One region of the Lysinibacillus sp. JNUCC 51 genome, then DNA from elsewhere that is predicted to be linked to it. Evidence: a T-box and tRNA genes for the amino acid it is inferred to sense, from the RefSeq annotation. Region 1 holds a T-box; the other holds one or more tRNA genes.
The links. The T-box of region 1 lies ahead of argS (arginine--tRNA ligase). A T-box ahead of a tRNA ligase gene usually reads a tRNA of that ligase, here a tRNA-Arg.

Region 1 (9,301 bases):
AATCCATAATAAAGATCCTGAGCCTAGCCATAGTAACACAAAGCCAACCATACCTAAAATACTTAAGGAAAAGAGCCAACTGATTCGACTCGACCATTTTTCCATTAGTATAGGGACCAAAATATTTCCAATCATTTGTACAATAGACAAAAATGTTAGCATAGAGCTTGCAGCGACAAGGGAAAAGCCTTTCGCCTGTAATATCGGTGCTAACCAGGACATTATCGAGAAGAACAAAGATGTCTGTATGCCAAAGTAAATTAAGATTGTCCAAGCACGGACATTTTTCCAAGGATTTCGTGCTGCATCTTTTGTTAATACACTTGTCTCTGGCAGCTCTTGATTTTGTATTGCTAGTACCCATATACAAAGAGCAATAATAGCAAGTATTGCCCAACTACCAAGCGCCATTGTCCAGCTCTCATGAAAATGACTATAAAATGGTAATGTTAGTGCTGCACTCAATGTTGCCCCTGTTCCTATTCCAAATGAATAAATACCTACCACCGTAGTAAAACGGTTCGGGAATTTTTTCTTTATATAAGCATTTAATATGGGTCCAATAAGTGCAATAGCAAATCCTGCAGCAAAGCTTGTGACTACAAGTAATACATAACTTTCTTTTAAAAAACGTAGCCCATTTGCTAAAACCAGGATAGCTATTAAGAACGTAATAGCTGTTTTTGTTCCGAGTTTTCTTTGTAATGGTACCGCGAATGGTGCAAAGAGTCCCATACAAAACACCGGAATAGATGTCAAAAAGCTCATTTTTGTATTTGATATATGGAGTGATTCCAAAAGTACATTAAATAGTGGCCCTATTCCAGTGACTGCTGGTCGCAAATTGAGCGCAACGAAGAAAATACTAACAACTACAAGTACCATGGAAACACTCCAGTGCTTTTTCTCCATACTTTCTAAAAACCTTCTCTCTATTAATACGGTTAAAAATTCAACCGACATCTAACATTATTGTCAGACTTCCGAATTCTTACTATTTCCTTTTACCATTTTTTCTAGTATCGGTCAATTTCATGGCATTTATGAATAGTCCTTACATTTTTTTAGGCGCCGCTATTCCCAATAATGCTAGCGATTCTATTAAAACAACAGCTACACAATGACAAAAGGCTAATCTTGATGTTCTTTGGCTGTCTTCGACCAATACTTTATTTTGCGCATAATATTTATTAAATTGACGTGCTAATTGTAAGGCATATTTTGCAATTTGCGATGGGTCTGCTTGCTCAAAAGCGGTTGAAATTATCTTCGGAAACTGCTCCAGCAATAAAATAACTGGCCATGCATGCTCCCCCAATGCTTCGAACGATACTTCATAACTATGTTCATTTGCTTTCTCCAAAAGAGATGAGATACGTGCATACGTATATTGAATATATGGCCCTGTCTCACCTTCGAAATTCATCATGTGCTCAATAGAAAACTCAATATCATGAAGACGATCATTTTTTAAATCATTAAAAATAACCGCTCCTACACCAACCTGATATGCGACGTTCTCTTTATCCATTAGATTAGGATTTTTCTCTTCGATATTTCGCTTCGCTGTAGCAATCGCTTCTTTTAATACATCTGCTAATAAAACGATCTTTCCTTTTCGAGTGGACAATTTTTTACCCTCTTTTAGAATCATACCAAAAGTCACATGCTGTAAATCCTTTGCCCAATCGTACCCCATCTTCTCAATGACCTTAAATAGTTGTTTAAAGTGAAGAGATTGTTCATTCCCTACAACATAAAATATTTTTTCAGGATCATATTGTTCTTTACGATAAAAAGCGGCTGCTAAATCACGTGTAGCATATAGCGTAGCACCATCTGTTTTAGTAATTAAGCATGGAGGCATTTTGTCTATTTCAACAACATAGGCACCATCAGATTGTACAAGTAGCCCTTTTTCTTCCAGCTCCTTAACAACAGCAGGCATTTTGTCATTGTAGAACGCTTCCCCAGCGAATGAATCAAAGTTTATCCCAAGTAGTTGATAAATGGACTTGAATTCTTCTAGTGATGCATCTCTAAACCATTGCCAAAGCGCTAACGCCTCGTCATCCCCATCTTCTAATGCTTTAAACGCGGTACGAGCCTGTTCGTTGAGTGTATCCTCCAGTTCCGCTTCTTCATGAAACTTTACATAAATTTTTAACAATTCCTCTATTGGGGCGGCTTCAATCGTTTTTTGATCTCCCCATTTTCGATAAGCAACGATTAACTTACCAAACTGTGTTCCCCAATCACCTAAATGATTGATGCGGATTGCTTGATAGCCATTCTTCTTGGCAATGTTGGCCAAAGCATTGCCTATCACTGTAGAACGTAAATGGCCCATGGAAAAAGGCTTCGCTATATTAGGTGAAGAAAAATCCAACACTACATTTCCCTTCGATTCCTGCTGAGTCCCATATAAATTTTTTTCTTTTACTATTTGGCTAAGCACTTGATGCGTAATCGTTGGCTGATGGTAAAATATATTGACATATCCACCTACTACTTGAACCTCTTGTATTAAGTCACAGCTTAAATTGTTTTTTATGTCGGATGCGATACTGTTAGGAGATTTTCTTAATTTCTTTGCTAAAGTAAAGCACGGAAATGCCAAGTCCCCTAGGTCTAAATTTTTCGGTTTTTCTAGTAAATTTTGAATGTCATTGACAGATAGCTCGTTATTTAATGCCACAGCGATGCTTTTCGCGATTTGTGTATTCATGTTCGTTCTCCTCTCAAGTAAAATCAACTTCGCCTTGGCGTAATTGTAGCTGTCGCTTCGCTTTCGCGCAGTAAACATTTTGTAGCTGTCGCTACAGATAAACAATGCGTCCGGATTTTGAATTGTGCCAGCACAATTCATTCCTTTAAAAATCCGTGACATCCGCCGGAGGCTTTATCTTCATACGGTAGGTGTTTGTCATTCACTGAAAAGGGACCACATCTCCTTTTCATCTCGCACCAATGAGGTAAGAGATTTTACCGAATGAAGATAAAAAAAGCCCCCGTCTCTAAATATAGAGACGAGAGCATAGTTATCCCGTGGTACCACTCTAGTTGCCATAAAAATATGACCACTTTCCATTGTTAACGAGGTGACTCCCCGATGTTCTCTACTACTAATTCGAGAACCTTCTCCAAAGTGCGTTTCATTTATGGCTTCTGCATTAGGCTCACACCATCCCTAATTCGCTTTCCAGTAGCTCCATAAACTACTCTCTTTTTCACTGAATTTAACTTATTTCAGCGGGCGTCCAAACATCCGCTGGAATAAGTTAAAGCCTCCGGCGGATGTCACGGAAATCGGGAAGGAGTTAATAAAGGATGTTAGCCTAAAATCATCGCATCCGTGCGATAACGGCTAACTGACCTGCATCCAGCAGGCCTAAGCACAAAGCCGATTCCGGACGCAATTATGCCGAGGCATAATTGATCTGTAATTTCAAAATATTTTACACGAGCCGCCATTTTACGTCAACAGTCTTTTCGAAATTATCCGAAAAATTAATTCTGCATTAAAAATGTTCCGCTGAATAATTAGCAATAACATTTTTTTCAGCCCGCCAGACCGTTCTCACCTTATTTTTCTTGAAGTCATAGTATGAGAGTACGCTCTCTTTAGGTATTTCTAAAATACTATAACGTTTATTTTCATCAATCATACTAGATAAAAAATAAAATCCGTTTTTATTTTCATCATATTTAACAGAACGAATTTTTGAGTAAATACCACTACTATCTAGTAGAGGCTTTACTTTTTTTGATTGGAAATCTATTTCTACAACATGCGAAATAGGGCTGTCTACAGCTTCATCATAGCTGATTATTACAGAGTTCGCATCTGGTGCCAATGATACGCCACTTATAAATCTCTCAACATCGGCTATATGTTTTATTTTTTGACCTTGAATATTATAAATATCCAAACTGTGTTTGATCGGTTGTAATTTCATTTGATTTTTATTAGCCTCGGTAAGTTTCTTCTGATCTTCTTTCTCGGAGAAAGTAACTACAATTAATTGATTATTATTCGGGTTATAATTAAAATCTAAAACACTTCTATCTTTGTTTTCTTCGTCCCATATTTGTATTTTCTTTGATTGAAGATTATACGTAGCTATATGAAAATTTCTAAATTCATCTCTTAATAGCACTCTCATCAAAATAATTTTTTGCTCTTTGTCTATTTGGATATAATCAACGTTATTGAATACAGTGGTTAATTGTTTCATCTGATTCGTAATTAAGTCATTTTCAAATAATTGTATTGTATGATCTGATATGCCATCAGCAAAGTACAATTTTTTATTAAGCTCAGAATAAGCGAAAGCAGTATAATCTGCCGTTTCCTTACTTAATAATAATTTACTTTTATTCTGAATCTGGTCAAATTGATAGAAGTTAAACTTCAAACTCTTAGGGTCAAACACATTGATGTAAAGATTAGATTTAGAAACACTGTGATCAATTGAAAATATTTTTTTACTAAAGACAATACAAATAATTACGATGATTATTAAAATAAACGTAAATTTTTTCAGAATTCCCGCCTTTCTATATAAAGTTTTGCCATTTCACCCTACTATTTAAAGTACCCCTTATTGTTACCTCCTAGAACTCTTCCTACAGCTTATTTAGCTAACGAGATCTCACAACACATATTCCACGGTTTTGTCTAAACATAAAAAGTAACCTTGAAACAAATAAGAATATTCGCATCAATTTTACCCCAAACTACTCTATTTAAATAAGAAAGTAAAGCTCTCCAAAGTACCAAAACGATTGTAAACCTCTTGAAGAATAGAAATAAATTTTGCTCAGTAATGTACTAATGGTTGTACCTATTCCACTTCATTCAGCTGTTGCAAACTAGACTAATGCCGTTGGAGCAGACACGACTAACCAAATTACTGTAATCAGAATCTGTATCTTTATTCAGAAATTTTCTACAAGGAACTCAGGTCTATACAATAATTAAAATAACACAAACGTTGATTTAATAATGTTTATAGACTATGGTACATATTTCATGATATACTAATGCCATTGTGAAAAAAGGAGGAACTTGCATGATTCAAGTAAGTAATGTAGGTCTTCGCTATGGCGATCGTAAACTATTTGAAGACGTAAATATAAAATTCACACCGGGGAATTGCTACGGTTTAATCGGAGCAAATGGTGCTGGTAAATCAACATTTTTAAAAATTCTTTCTGGTGAAATTGAAGCGCAAGAAGGACACGTATCAATGGGTAAGGACGAACGTTTATCAGTCCTTAAACAAAACCACTTTGAATACGATGAATACAATGTATTAGATACAGTTGTTATGGGGAACAAACGTCTTTGGGAAGTAAAATCTGAAAAAGACGCTATCTACGCAAAAGAAGACTTTTCTGATGAGGATGGCATGCGTGCTGCTGAATTAGAAGGTGAATTCGCTGACCTAAATGGTTGGGAAGCTGACTCAGAAGCAGCGACATTATTAAACGGGTTAGGAATTGGCGACGAGCTTCACTATATGCTAATGGCTGACCTTGAAGGTTCTGACAAAGTCAAAGTATTATTAGCACAAGCTCTATTTGGTAAACCAGACGTTCTATTACTAGATGAGCCTACCAACCACCTTGACTTAAAAGCTATCCAATGGTTAGAAGAGTTCTTAATTAACTTTGAAAATACAGTTATTGTCGTATCCCATGACCGTCACTTCTTAAATAAAGTGTGTACGCATATCGCGGATTTAGACTTCTCTAAAATCCAATTATATGTTGGTAACTATGACTTCTGGTATGAGTCTAGCCAATTAGCACAAAAAATGATGGCAGACCAAAACAAGAAGAAAGAAGAAAAAATTAAAGAGCTACAAGCATTCGTTGCTCGTTTCTCTGCGAACGCTTCGAAATCAAGCCAAGCGACTTCTCGTAAGAAAATGTTGGATAAAATCGAGCTTGACGACATTAAACCTTCTAGCCGAAAATATCCATTCATCAACTTCCAAACTGGCCGTGAGATCGGTAATGATGTTTTAACAGTGGAAGGTCTTACAGCAAGCAATGAAGGCGAAACTCTATTTAAAGATATCCGCTTTTCAATGAACAAAGAGGATAAAATCATTTTACTTGGTAATCCAATGGCCAAAACGGCTCTTCTTGATATCTTAATGGATGAAAGAAAAGCAGATGCTGGTACGTTCAAATGGGGAGTAACAACTTCTCAAAGTTACTTTGAAAATGATCACGATAAATACTTCGAAGGTTCAGAGAAATCATTAGTGGAATGGTTACGCCAATATTCTCCTGATGATGAAACAGAAAGCTTCTTACGCGGCTTCTTAGGTCGTATGCTATTCTCTGGTGAAGAAGTGAAAAAATCCCCTTCAGTATTATCAGGAGGAGAAAAAGTACGTTGTATGTTATCTAAAATGATGCTTGCAACAGCAAACGTTATTTTACTAGATGAACCAACGAACCACCTTGACCTTGAATCTATTCAAGCATTAAATGAAGGACTTATGCGCTTCAAAGGTGCTATGCTCTTCACATCTCATGACCATCAGTTCATCCAAACAATTGCGAACCGTGTCATCGAAATCCGTGAAGACGGCACAATTTTAGATAAACTATTAACTTATGATGAATTCCTTGAGTGGAAAGATAGCCAAGGCTTAAACTAATGAACAAAACAGGGTTCTCCTATTCAAAAAGGAGAACCCTGTTTTCATATTAACGAATAGCAAACTTCACTATCTTTCTTTGTATAAAACAACATCACGTGAACTATTATTTTGTCGAAGTTGTCATAGCTACTTCCACTTGAGCATCTGACATGCTTTCATTTTCTTGTACTTTCTCGACAGCTTCTTCATATTGAGTGATCACCCGTGTATCTGGTGAAAATACTGCAAGTAGCAGTGATAACAATAGCCCCGCAATCATTAATCCACCAAATAAATATGGTGATGCCCCATACTCTGTTGCTAAAGATGTCCACAGCATTGGTCCAAAACCAACAATTGCCGCAGCGACTTGATAGCCAAAGGATAATCCTGTGTAGCGAACATTCGCAGGAAATAATTCTGAGAAAAACGTACCTTGAGTAGCGAAAATGGCTGCCCATACGACACCAAGTAAAATGATTTGCAACATAAAGAAATAGGTTGAATTGATTGGAATCATTACGAAGTATGGAATCGCTAGCATTAACATAGTTATAAGTCCACCAATATAAATTTTCTTTCGACCTATAAAATCTGAAAAATATCCAACAAGTGGAATTGTGACAATCATTGTTGCACAGCTTAACGTAAGAGCAAATAACGCGGTATCCCTTGTATAGCCTATATACGTAGTTGCATACACCAATATAAACGACATTAAAAACACATTAAAGAATCCATCCCCTATTTTTAATCCAATAATGCGGAAAATATCTTTCTTATTATATTTAAAGACTTGAACAATTGGTAATTTCGCTAATTCACCATTGTCTTTTTTACGCTTAAATTCAGGTGTTTCTTCAATCCCACTTCGAATCCAAATAGCTAATACTATTAAAACTGCGCTAAAAAGAAATGGTAAACGCCAACCCCAGGCCATAAATTGTGCTTCAGTCGTTAATGAAGAAATAAGTGTAAAACTAAATGTACCTAAAACTAAGCCGATCGGTACACCAAGCTGTGGAATAGAACCAAAAAATCCACGCACACCTTTTGTAGCCGATTCAGTAGCTAATAACACGGCACCTCCCCATTCACCACCAAGTGCAATCCCTTGAATCAGACGTAATATTACTAAAAGCGTTGGTGCGAGTAACCCTACTTGTGCATAGGTAGGTAATAAACCTATCAAAAAAGAACTACCGCCCATTCCTATTAAAGTAAGCATTAGCGAGGCCTTTCTTCCGATTCGATCCCCCATATGTCCAAAAATCAAACTTCCAATTGGACGAGCTGCATAGCCAGCTCCAAACGTAGCAAATGCAATTAAAATCGAAATTGCTGGGTTAGTCGCAGGGAAAAAAAGTGTTGTAAAAACTAATCCCGTTGCAGTACCATACAAATAAAAGTCGTACCATTCAATGATTGAACCTGCTAAACTTGCTAATAATATCTTCACATTTTTCATCTAATCCCTTCCCTCTACATTCAATTTTTTATTTTCATTCTCATTAATTTAAAATAGCGTTACGTAAAACATGCTTTTTAATTTTTCCAACAGGTGTCCGAGGGAAATCGGCCACAAATTCAATACTATCTGGTACTTTAAATTTTGCGAGACGTTCCTGACAATGCGCAATCAATGCCTCTTCACTTATAGTAGCGCCAGTTTGCAATATGACATAAGCTTTAATAGCTTCGTCACGCATTTCATCTGGTACTCCGATAACTGCTGCTTCAAATACTGATGGATGCTCTGTTAATACACTCTCTACTTCGTTCGCTGCCACATTTTCACCTGAACGTTTAATCATGTCCTTTATCCGATCAACGAAATAAAAATAACCATCTTTATCTAATCGTGCGTTATCCCCAGTTAGTAACCAGTTATCTATTACAATGTCATTTGTCGCTTGCTCGTTTTTAAAGTAGCCTTTCATTATGGTTCTCCCTGGTATGCCTTTAACGGCAATTTGTCCAGTTTCCCCTTGATTTACGGGGTTCCCATGTTCATCTACAAGCTGAACCTCATAACCAATGCTTGGTCTACCAATACTCATATTTTTCCGTATTCCAAATAGAGGGTTTATCAAAGGAATCCCAACTGTTTCGGTCAATCCGTACAGTTGCAATAACTTCACATCAAATTGCTCCTCAAACTGTACTAATTGGTGTTCTGCAACTGTCTGTGCGAAAAGGATGAGTCGTAGAGGATTGTCCTTGGCCTCTTTTTCATAATCTTTCGCTAATATCATTCGAATAGGTGCGGCGAATAAAGAACCAACTGTTCCGCCTAATGCCTTTGCTTGTTTAAAATAACGTGAAGCACTAAATTTCTCTGTAAGTGCAATACTTGCCCCTACCATGATGGCTGACATCGTTGAGTAATACTGCGCATTTCCATGGAAAAGCGGTAAGACAATAAATGTTCGATCTTCAGGTGTTAAAGCTATTGAACGAGCCATTAACTCACCAGTGTAAATATAATTGGCATGTGTCACTTGAACTCCTTTTGGTTTTGATGTTGTGCCAGAAGTATAAAGCAATGCCACAATATCTTCTGATGAAACTATTGGGAAATGTACATTAGTATCGCTTTCATTTTTTATGAGCTCTGAGAAATATAAGACACCATCAGA
Region 2 (9,301 bases), 1.8 Mb from region 1:
AGATGGTGCAGAATCTAATTTTGCTACTGAAGGCGTATTTGTATACATTGGTATGCTTCCATTAACAAAACCATTTGAGTCTCTAGGTATTTTAAATGATGCCGGTTATATTTTGACAAATGATAATATGGAAACGACAGTACCAGGTATCTTCGCAGCTGGAGATGTACGTGAAAAATCACTTCGTCAAATCGTTACAGCGACAGGTGACGGAAGTATTGCTGCACAAGCAGTACAGCACTATGTGGAAGAATTATTAGAAAAAATTAATGCTTAAGTAAGCAGGCTTAGAAGGTTCATGAGCAAAGTGAGTCTACTCCCAAAGTAGGGTGTTCAACCGATTATGCCCAATATTTAATGTTTTAAGGAAAAAAATACAATTTTAATATGGTCTTAATATAGTTGTAACTTGAATGACATATAAAAGGTGTAATATATAAAGTGTAATTAGCAATCCCCCTTTTATTTTGTTGAGTAGGTTGTTTCCGCCAAATAAGGTGGAGCAACCTATTTTTGTTGTAAACAGATTTTTTATAGCGGAGTTTCATATGTTTTAATAAAGGTTAAAAGCATGTTCCCTACATGTTTCGATGAAGTTAAAATTGCAATGCACGTAAAGTTTAGAATTGAGGACAAACCCTGTTTGGTCTTGCTATAATAAAAGGTAGAATGCAAAAGAGATTAGAGGTGTGCCTATGCAAAGAATTGCAAATTTAATAGCCGTAAAAGACGGTCAAGTGTTATTACTTCAGAAGCCGAGACGTGGCTGGTACGTAGCTCCTGGCGGTAAGATGGAGAGCGGCGAATCGATTTTAGAGGCTGCAGTGCGTGAGTTTAAAGAAGAAACAAATGTCACACCAATAAACGCTCATTTAAAGGGTGTTTATACAATGGTTATTAAAGAAAATAATGTGGCAGTGGACGAATGGATGCTTTATACATTTGTTGCAAAGGATGTAGAAGGTGAACCGTTTAAAGAAACTAGAGAAGGCAAACTTGCATGGCACCCAGTAGAGGATTTAAAACATTTGCCAATGGCTGAAGGTGATCGAACAAACTTACAATTTGCTATCTCACAATCAGGCATTCAGTACGGTACATTTGAATACACAACTGATTTTGAATTACTTCATGAGAAAATACAAATATCAATCGAACAATAAAGGAGCTGCATGACAGTGGTGGTTGAAGGCCTAAAAGGTACACATGAATTGGTTATTATTACAGGAATGTCTGGAGCTGGGAAAACTGTAGCTATTCAAAGCTTTGAGGATTTGGGTTATTACTGTATTGATAATTTACCACCCGCGTTACTCACAACATTTTTAACCCTACTAAGGGATTCGGGTAAAAATATAACACGTATAGCAGCTGTCATGGATATGCGTGGTGGCGACTTTTTTGATTCTCTTATCGGTGCTCTCGACCATATTCTTAAAGAAGGCGATATAGTTGCACGAATATTATTTTTAGATGCAGATGATGCAGCTTTAGTTAGACGTTATAAAGAAACAAGACGTGCACATCCATTGGCTGTAAATGGTTTGCCATTAGATGGTATTAAACAAGAACGTAAGCTTTTATCCGAAGTAAAGGGTCGCGCTAAATTTGTCTATAATACATCTAATATGAAGCCTAAAGAGCTACGTGAAAAAATCGCTAAAGAATTTGCCAGTGATGCAGATAATATTTTCTCAGTAAATATCATGTCTTTTGGATTTAAGCATGGTATGCCGATAGATGCCGACTTAGTATTTGATGTCCGTTTTTTAAAAAATCCGTATTATGTTGAAGAGTTACGCCATAAAACGGGTTTACAAACTGAGGTATCTTCTTATGTTCTGGCACTTGAAGATACGCAAACACTCATTCAAAAACTAACGGATTTGTTTGAATTTATGATCCCGCTCTATAGACAAGAGGGCAAATCACAACTTGTCATTGCTTTTGGATGTACTGGAGGACAGCATCGTTCAGTAACATTAGCAGAGTATTTTGGGGCATATTTAGCTGGAAAGGAAAACACTGTTATTACGCATCGTGACATCAATCGTAGAAAGGATTGAGTGAATGGGAAAGAAGCGAACAAAGCTTGTTGTAATTGGTGGTGGTACGGGGCTTTCTACGTTATTACGAGGGCTCAAGCACCACCCATTTGATATTACTGCAATTGTGACAGTAGCAGATGATGGTGGTTCTTCAGGACGCTTACGAGATGACTATGATATTCCGCCACCTGGTGATGTCCGTAATGTGATCGCTGCCTTATCGGATGTTGAGCCACTTGTGGAGCAAATGTTTCAATACCGATTTTCTGCATCGGAAGATTTACGTGGGCATTCATTAGGTAATTTAATGCTGACTGCTTTAACAGATATTACCGGCGATTTTAACCATGCTATTAGTGAAATGGGAAAGGTTTTAAAGGTTCATGGTCGCGTCATACCAGCAGCCAACAAAAAGATAAATTTACATGCTGAGCTTGAAGACGGTTCAATCATTGAAGGGGAATCTAAAATTCCAAAGGCTAAAAAACGAATTAATCGAGTTTTTTTAGTACCTGAAAACGTGCAACCGCTACCAGAGGCTATTCGAGCAATCAATCGTGCAGATTATATTTTAATTGGGCCAGGAAGTTTATATACAAGCATTATTCCGAACCTTCTTGTGAAAGCAATTGGAGAAGCTGTTGTTAAGGCTAAAGGAAGAAAAATTTACGTTTGTAATTTAATGACTCAAAAAGGTGAAACCATTTCCTATACAGCAGGCGATCATGTTGAAGCTTTATATAAACATGTTGGAGATTCTTTCATTGATTCTATATTGGTAAATGATGTAAAATTGCCTCATCCTGTAAAAGAACTGTATAAGGAAGAGTGTGCTGAGCCAGTAACATTTGATGTTGCAAAGCTTGAAAGTATGGGATTAGAAGTTATTAAACGAGATATTGCCACGATTCGCCCAGATGGGACGGTTCGACATAATGCTACAAACGTTGCGAAATGGCTTGTAGATTACGCAAATATCTATGAACAAGAAGTTAGTGAATTATAAAGCGCTTATTGTATATGATAAGATGAACATATACATAGAACAAAAGGTTGAAAGGAGGGCGTGATATGTCTTTTGCTTCTGAAACGAAAAAAGAGTTAACTCAAATAGAAGCGGACAATCATTGTATGAAAGCAGAAGTATCTGCCCTAATTCGTATGAATGGTTCATTATCCTTTGCTAATAAACAGTTAAGCTTAGACGTACAAACTGAAAACGCAGCAATCGCAAGAAGACTTTATACAATTATGAAGAAGCTATATCCATATAATGTAGAGTTACTTGTTAGAAAAAAAATGCGTTTGAAAAAAAATAACGTATACATTTGCCGTGTAAGAGAAGGTGCTCGTGAGCTACTGATTGATTTAGAAATCATCTCAGACGACTTTCAATTTAATCATACTATTTCTCGAAAGCTCATTAAAAAGAGTGGTCAAAAAAGAGCATATTTACGAGGTGCATTTTTAGCTGGTGGCTCTGTCAACAATCCAGAAACATCAGCCTACCATTTAGAAATTTATTCATTATATAAAGAGCACGGCGAGGCTTTAATGGATTTAATGAATGAGTTCGAGCTAAATGCAAAAACAATTGAACGAAAAAAAGGCTTTGTCACTTATTTAAAAGAAGCGGAAAAAATTTCTGATTTCCTTAATATTGTTGGAGCTCATCAAGCAATGATGAAATTCGAAGACGTACGCATATTGCGAGACATGAGAAATAGTGTCAATCGCATCGTCAATTGTGAAACAGCGAACTTAAATAAAACAATAGGCGCAGCATTACGTCAAGTAGAGAATATCCGATTTATTGAAAATTCTATAGGTCTAGATCAATTGCCAGACAAACTTCGTGAAATTGCACGATTACGAGTAGAATACCAAGATGTAACGCTAAAAGAACTTGGTGAAATGGTATCAAGTGGAACGGTTAGTAAATCCGGTGTCAATCATCGATTACGGAAAATCGATGAAATAGCCGATGCATTAAGAAGCGGAGAAAAAATTGGTGGTTAAATTTTCATACTTTTCAGGTATGGATTTAATGCGTAATCGCGTATTGTTCTTTTGCTAGTAAGTAAGGTAAGATAAAAATAATAGATGAACGGTAGTAAAGGAGAGTTTTAAGAATGACCGAGAGAAGAGTCCATGTAAAATTAAAATTAGGACTACAGGCTAGACAAGCAGCGTTATTTGTACAAGAAGCAAACCGTTTTAGCGCGGATATCTTTCTAGAGAAAGACGAGAAAAAAGTTAATGCTAAATCAATTATGGGTGTCATGAGCTTAGCCATTGCAAAAGGAACTGAGGTTGTACTTAGCGGCGCTGGTAACGATGCTGAGCAAGCGGTTACAGCATTAGCAGCACTAATCGAAAAAGAAGATTAAAAAAACAATAATGCGAAAACTGTCCAGCAGTAAAACTTACATGCTGGACAGTTTTTTTTTGCGCTTTTGTACAGCATAAAAAGTCTTGGAAGAAGAGATGGAACGACAGAAAGAGAGGGCGAGGCGACGGAAGAAGAGCCGCGGCGGAAAGAAGAGCCGGAATGACGGTAGGAGACGCCGAAGCGACGGAAAGAAAAGCCAGAGTGATGGAAAGAAGAGTAGGAGTGACGGAAGGAAACGCCGAAGCGACGGAAAGAAGAGCCTAGGTGACGGAAAGAAAGGCCGGGATGACGGAAAGAAGAGTAGGAGTGACGGAAAGAAGAGTCAGAGCGACGGAAAGAAGAGTCGAAGCGACGGAAAGAAAAGCCGGAGTGACGGAAAGAAAAGGCTACGACGGAAAGAAAGGTCGAAGCGACGGAAAGAAGAGCTGGAACGACGGAAAGAAGAGTCGAAGCGACGGAAAGAAAAGCCGGAGTGACGGAAAGAAAAGGCTGCGACGGAAAGAAAGGCCGAAGCGACGGAAAGAAGAGCTGGAACGACGGAAAGAAGAGTCGAAGCGACGGAAAGAAAAGCCGGAGTGACGGAAAGAAAAGGCTGCGACGGAAAGAAAGGCCGAAGCGACGGAAAGAAGAGTTGGAACGACGGAAAGAGAAAGCAGCGACGGAAAGAAGAGCTGAGGCGACGGAAAAAAGGCCAAAGTGACGGAAAGAAGAGCCGAGGCGACGGAAAGAAAAGGCAGCGACAGAAAGAAGAGCCGAGGCGACGGAAAGAAAAGGCAGCGACAGAAAGAAGAGCCGGAACGACGGAAAGAAGAGTCGAAGCGACGGAAAGAAAAGGCTACGACGGAAAGAAAAGGCTACGACGGAAAGAAAGGTCGAAGCGACGGAAAGAAGAGCTGGAACGACGGAAAGAAGAGCCGGAACGACGGAAAGAAGAGTCGAAGCGACGGAAAGAAAAGCCGGAGTGACGGAAAGAAAAGGCTGCGACGGAAAGAAAGGCCGAAGCGACGGAAAGAAGAGTTGGAACGACGGAAAGAGACGGCTACGACGGAAAGAAAAGCCGAGGCGACGGAAAGAAAGGCTGCGGCGGAAAGAAGAGCCGGAATGACGGAAGGAAGAGTCGAAGCGACGGAAAGAAGAGTCGAAGCGACGGAAAGAAAAGCCGGAGTGACGGAAAGAAAAGGCTGCGACGGAAAGAAAGGCCGAAGCGACGGAAAGAAGAGTTGGAACGACGGAAAGAGAAAGCAGCGACGGAAAGAAGAGCTGAGGCGACGGAAAAAAGGCCAAAGTGACGGAAAGAAGAGCCGAGGAGACGGAAAGAAAAGGCAGCGACAGAAAGAAGAGCCGGAACGACGGAAAGAAGAGTCGAAGCGACGGAAAGAAAAGCCGGAGTGACGGAAAGAAAAGGCTACGACGGAAAGAAAGGTCGAAGCGACGGAAAGAAGAGCTGGAACGACGGAAAGAAGAGTCGAAGCGACGGAAAGAAAAGCCGGAGTGACGGAAAGAAAAGGCTACGACGGAAAGAAAGGTCGAAGCGACGGAAAGAAGAGCTGGAACGACGGAAAGAAGAGTCGAAGCGACGGAAAGAAAAGCCGGAGTGACGGAAAGAATGGCCAAAGCGACGGAAGGAAACGTCGGAGTGACGGAAAGGAAGGCCGAAACGACGGAAAGAAGAGTCGAAAAATCCGGAATGATGGATAGCAGAGCCAAAGTTGTGGATAGAAACGTCAAAATGATGGATAGAGTAGCCAAAATCGTGGATAGAAACGCCAAAATGATGGATAGCCCTTCAAATCATACATACATTGGATATCGAACAAAAAAAGACATCTCAGATATGATCTGGGATGCCTTTAACTTTTATTTGCGTTCCATAATTTGGTCGATTAAGCCGTATTCTTTTGCACGCTCAGCAGTCATGAAGTTATCGCGGTCTGTATCTCTTGCAATGACTTCAAGTGGTTGACCAGTGCGTTCTGATAAAATTCCATTTAATTTTTCACGTAAGAATAAAATACGTTTTGCAGCGATTTCGATTTCAGTTGCTTGACCTTGTGCACCGCCAAGTGGTTGGTGAATCATTACTTCAGCATTCGGTAATGCGAAACGTTTACCAGGTTCACCAGCAGCAAGTAGGAAAGCACCCATAGATGCTGCCATTCCGATACAAATTGTTTGTACTTGTGGCTTGATAATTTGCATTGTGTCATAAATTGCCATACCTGCAGTGATAGATCCACCTGGTGAGTTAATGTAAAGATGGATATCTTTTTCTGGATCTTCTGCTTGTAGGAATAGAAGTTGAGCAACAATTGAGTTAGCAACGTTGTCGTCAATTGCACTTCCTAATAAGATGATACGGTCTTTTAGTAGTCGTGAATAGATGTCATAGGCACGTTCACCACGACTTGTTTGTTCAATAACTGTAGGAATTAAATTCATGTTAAATCCTCCTTAAAAAACTAAATTCGGTTACTTTTGCTGAAAACTTCCTTTGTATTTCAGCTGTATCCTTATCATACACATTATAGTCAGGGAAGGTCAAATATTAACCCTGTTAAAGTAAAATAATTTAAATCAATTTCACCTTGCAGTAATGTAACTGGGCGCATCACTTTCGCTACAGAAAACATTTGCCGCTGACGCATTGCCTTTGCCTTGGCTGCAAAAACATTTACCGTTGTCGCTTCGCTTCCACGCCGATAGAGAATGCTGAGGACGCCCTCTTCGCACAGATAAACAGTGTGCTCGCATAATTAAAAATCCGTGACATCCGCTGGAGGATTGTCTATATTCTCTAGGTATTTTGACACTAATTGAATAAAGATAAAAAAAGTTAAAATGTTTTGCATTCTATAGTTGAAATATGAGCCATACGTTTGTATAATTGATAAGGTCATAAGTTAAAGTACAGTACACTATTTTGCAGGTATGCTTCACATGAGGGTTATCTACATCATGCTTTTTCGTAAAGCCTAGGGTGAGTACTTTTTTTTTTGTTTAATTGCCCTCGTGGTGTAATGGATAACACGTAAGATTCCGGTTCTTGCACTGGGGGTTCGATTCCCTCCGAGGGCGCCATTTTACTGATTATTTGATATACTTTAATAACTCAATTCTCCTAATAAGTAGTTTAGCAGCCTGCTTAGTGGGGAAATGAGAAGGAAAAATAATGGTAATATTGCCTAGTAGGCATTATTCCCGTATTTGTTCCTTTCAAACCTTCAAGAAAGCAACAACTCCAAATTATTTTTTAGTGAACATACTGTACGTGAGGACTAGTTATTCTAGTCGAAGAAAAAGAATCCTATCTGAGGGGATTCTTTTTTTTTGTAAAAATATCTAACTTTAGCATAATTAATGGATGTATAAATATTCATTATTTATGTTATTTTTGGTTTATTAAGCTTATTTTTACTACATAAAACTGATTTGAATAAATTATTATTAAATAATAATTACTTTTATGCAAAATGATATTGTCTAAAGAGACTAATGTCACTATAATTGACCTAATAGTCTAATATTTCCGAATTAATAAAATATTAATCGTGTTTCGGAAAAAATCGAATTAGGGGGAGTAGATATGAAAAGAAGTTTATCTGTGTTACTTGCGGTCTTAGCAGCATTTGCGCTAGCTCTAGCGGGTTGTGGTGCGAAAGAAAAGACATCATCGGGTGGCGAATCATCTGGAGATGGTAAGAAAGTTTATAAAGTAGGGACAGAAGCGACTTTTGCACCATTCGAATCACTTGATGATAAAGGAAATGTTGTAGGATTTGATGTTGATATTTTGCAGGCGATTGCAGATGAAATGGGCTTTGAAGTAGAATGGCAAAATATTGGATGGGAGCCTGTATTCCAAACGGTTAAAAATGGTGAAACAGATATCGGTGCAGCAGGGATCTCAGTAAATGAAGAGCGTAAGGAAACTTTTGACTTTACAGATCCATATTTTGAATCTCAATTATTAATTGTTGTAAAAGAAGATTCTAAGGTTAAATCGTTAGCAGATTTAAAAGATAAAAAGATTTCAGTACAAATTAATGCAACAGGCCATCAAGCTGCGAAAAAGCTACAAGGTGATTCAAGTCCAAATATTATGGCGTTTGAAAATCAGCCAGTTGCTATCAAAGAAATGTTAAATGGCAACGTAGATGCGACGATTGGTGATAATGCGGTAATTTATGAATATATCAAAGCTCACCCAACGGAGAAGCTTAAAGTTATCGAAGATGATGCTTTTGAAAAAGAATACTATGGATTTATGGTTCAGAAGGGGAATACAGAGCTTTTAAATAAGTTAAATGAAGGTCTGAAAAAGATTAAAGAGAACGGAAAATTAAAAGAAATTACAGGTATAGACTTTAAGTAATAAACGACTTTATGAAGGGGTTGTCCTAAAAGAAATTCTATATATTGAAAAAAGGTAAAAATTAGCGCAGACTCCTCTGTGAAATAGAGGACAAGACCCAGCTGAGATGGTGTAAAACTGATTTTACGACTGGAGTACACTGATGCGGATTTTTACTATTTACAAATTTCTTATGAGGGACCTTTTAGGCAACTCCTCATTTAATTTTTAAAGGGGAAGTGGGGTTTTCGGATGGACATCTTTGACTTACGCTGGGACATAGTCTGGAACTACCGTGATATGTTTATACGTGGTATTGGTGTGACGCTAATTTTAACGCTTAGTGGTTATTTTGGTGGAATCCTTTTAGGACTATTTTTAGGACTTGGGAAATTATCGACTAGAAAATGGATTTATTGGCCATGTAAGCTATATGTAGATTTATTCCGTGGGACACCGATGCTCGTACAAATTTTATTAATTCACTTAGCTTTGATACCGACAATTTTT

Region 2: it has a tRNA-Arg gene. The T-box ahead of argS (arginine--tRNA ligase) is inferred to sense a tRNA for this amino acid. The anticodon was not compared.

Annotation. Positions count from the first base shown of each region.
Region 1 is NZ_CP065545.1:5,075,076-5,084,376, forward strand. It holds gene JNUCC51_RS24515 (MFS transporter) at 1-885, opposite strand, end outside; gene argS (arginine--tRNA ligase) at 1,055-2,728, opposite strand; T-box leader at 3,023-3,243, opposite strand; gene JNUCC51_RS24525 (hypothetical protein) at 3,522-4,418, opposite strand; gene JNUCC51_RS24530 (ABC-F family ATP-binding cassette domain-containing protein) at 5,076-6,680, shown strand; gene JNUCC51_RS24535 (MFS transporter) at 6,787-8,130, opposite strand; gene JNUCC51_RS24540 (AMP-binding protein) at 8,174-9,301, opposite strand, start outside.
Region 2 is NZ_CP065545.1:3,293,007-3,302,307, forward strand. It holds gene trxB (thioredoxin-disulfide reductase) at 1-277, shown strand, start outside; gene JNUCC51_RS15835 (8-oxo-dGTP diphosphatase) at 696-1,163, shown strand; gene rapZ (RNase adapter RapZ) at 1,173-2,066, shown strand; gene JNUCC51_RS15845 (gluconeogenesis factor YvcK family protein) at 2,071-3,054, shown strand; gene whiA (DNA-binding protein WhiA) at 3,120-4,067, shown strand; gene JNUCC51_RS15855 (HPr family phosphocarrier protein) at 4,181-4,438, shown strand; gene JNUCC51_RS15860 (hypothetical protein) at 4,435-6,210, opposite strand; gene clpP (ATP-dependent Clp endopeptidase proteolytic subunit ClpP) at 6,298-6,879, opposite strand; tRNA gene JNUCC51_RS15870 (tRNA-Arg) at 7,444-7,518, shown strand; gene JNUCC51_RS15875 (basic amino acid ABC transporter substrate-binding protein) at 8,024-8,812, shown strand; gene JNUCC51_RS15880 (amino acid ABC transporter permease) at 9,044-9,301, shown strand, end outside.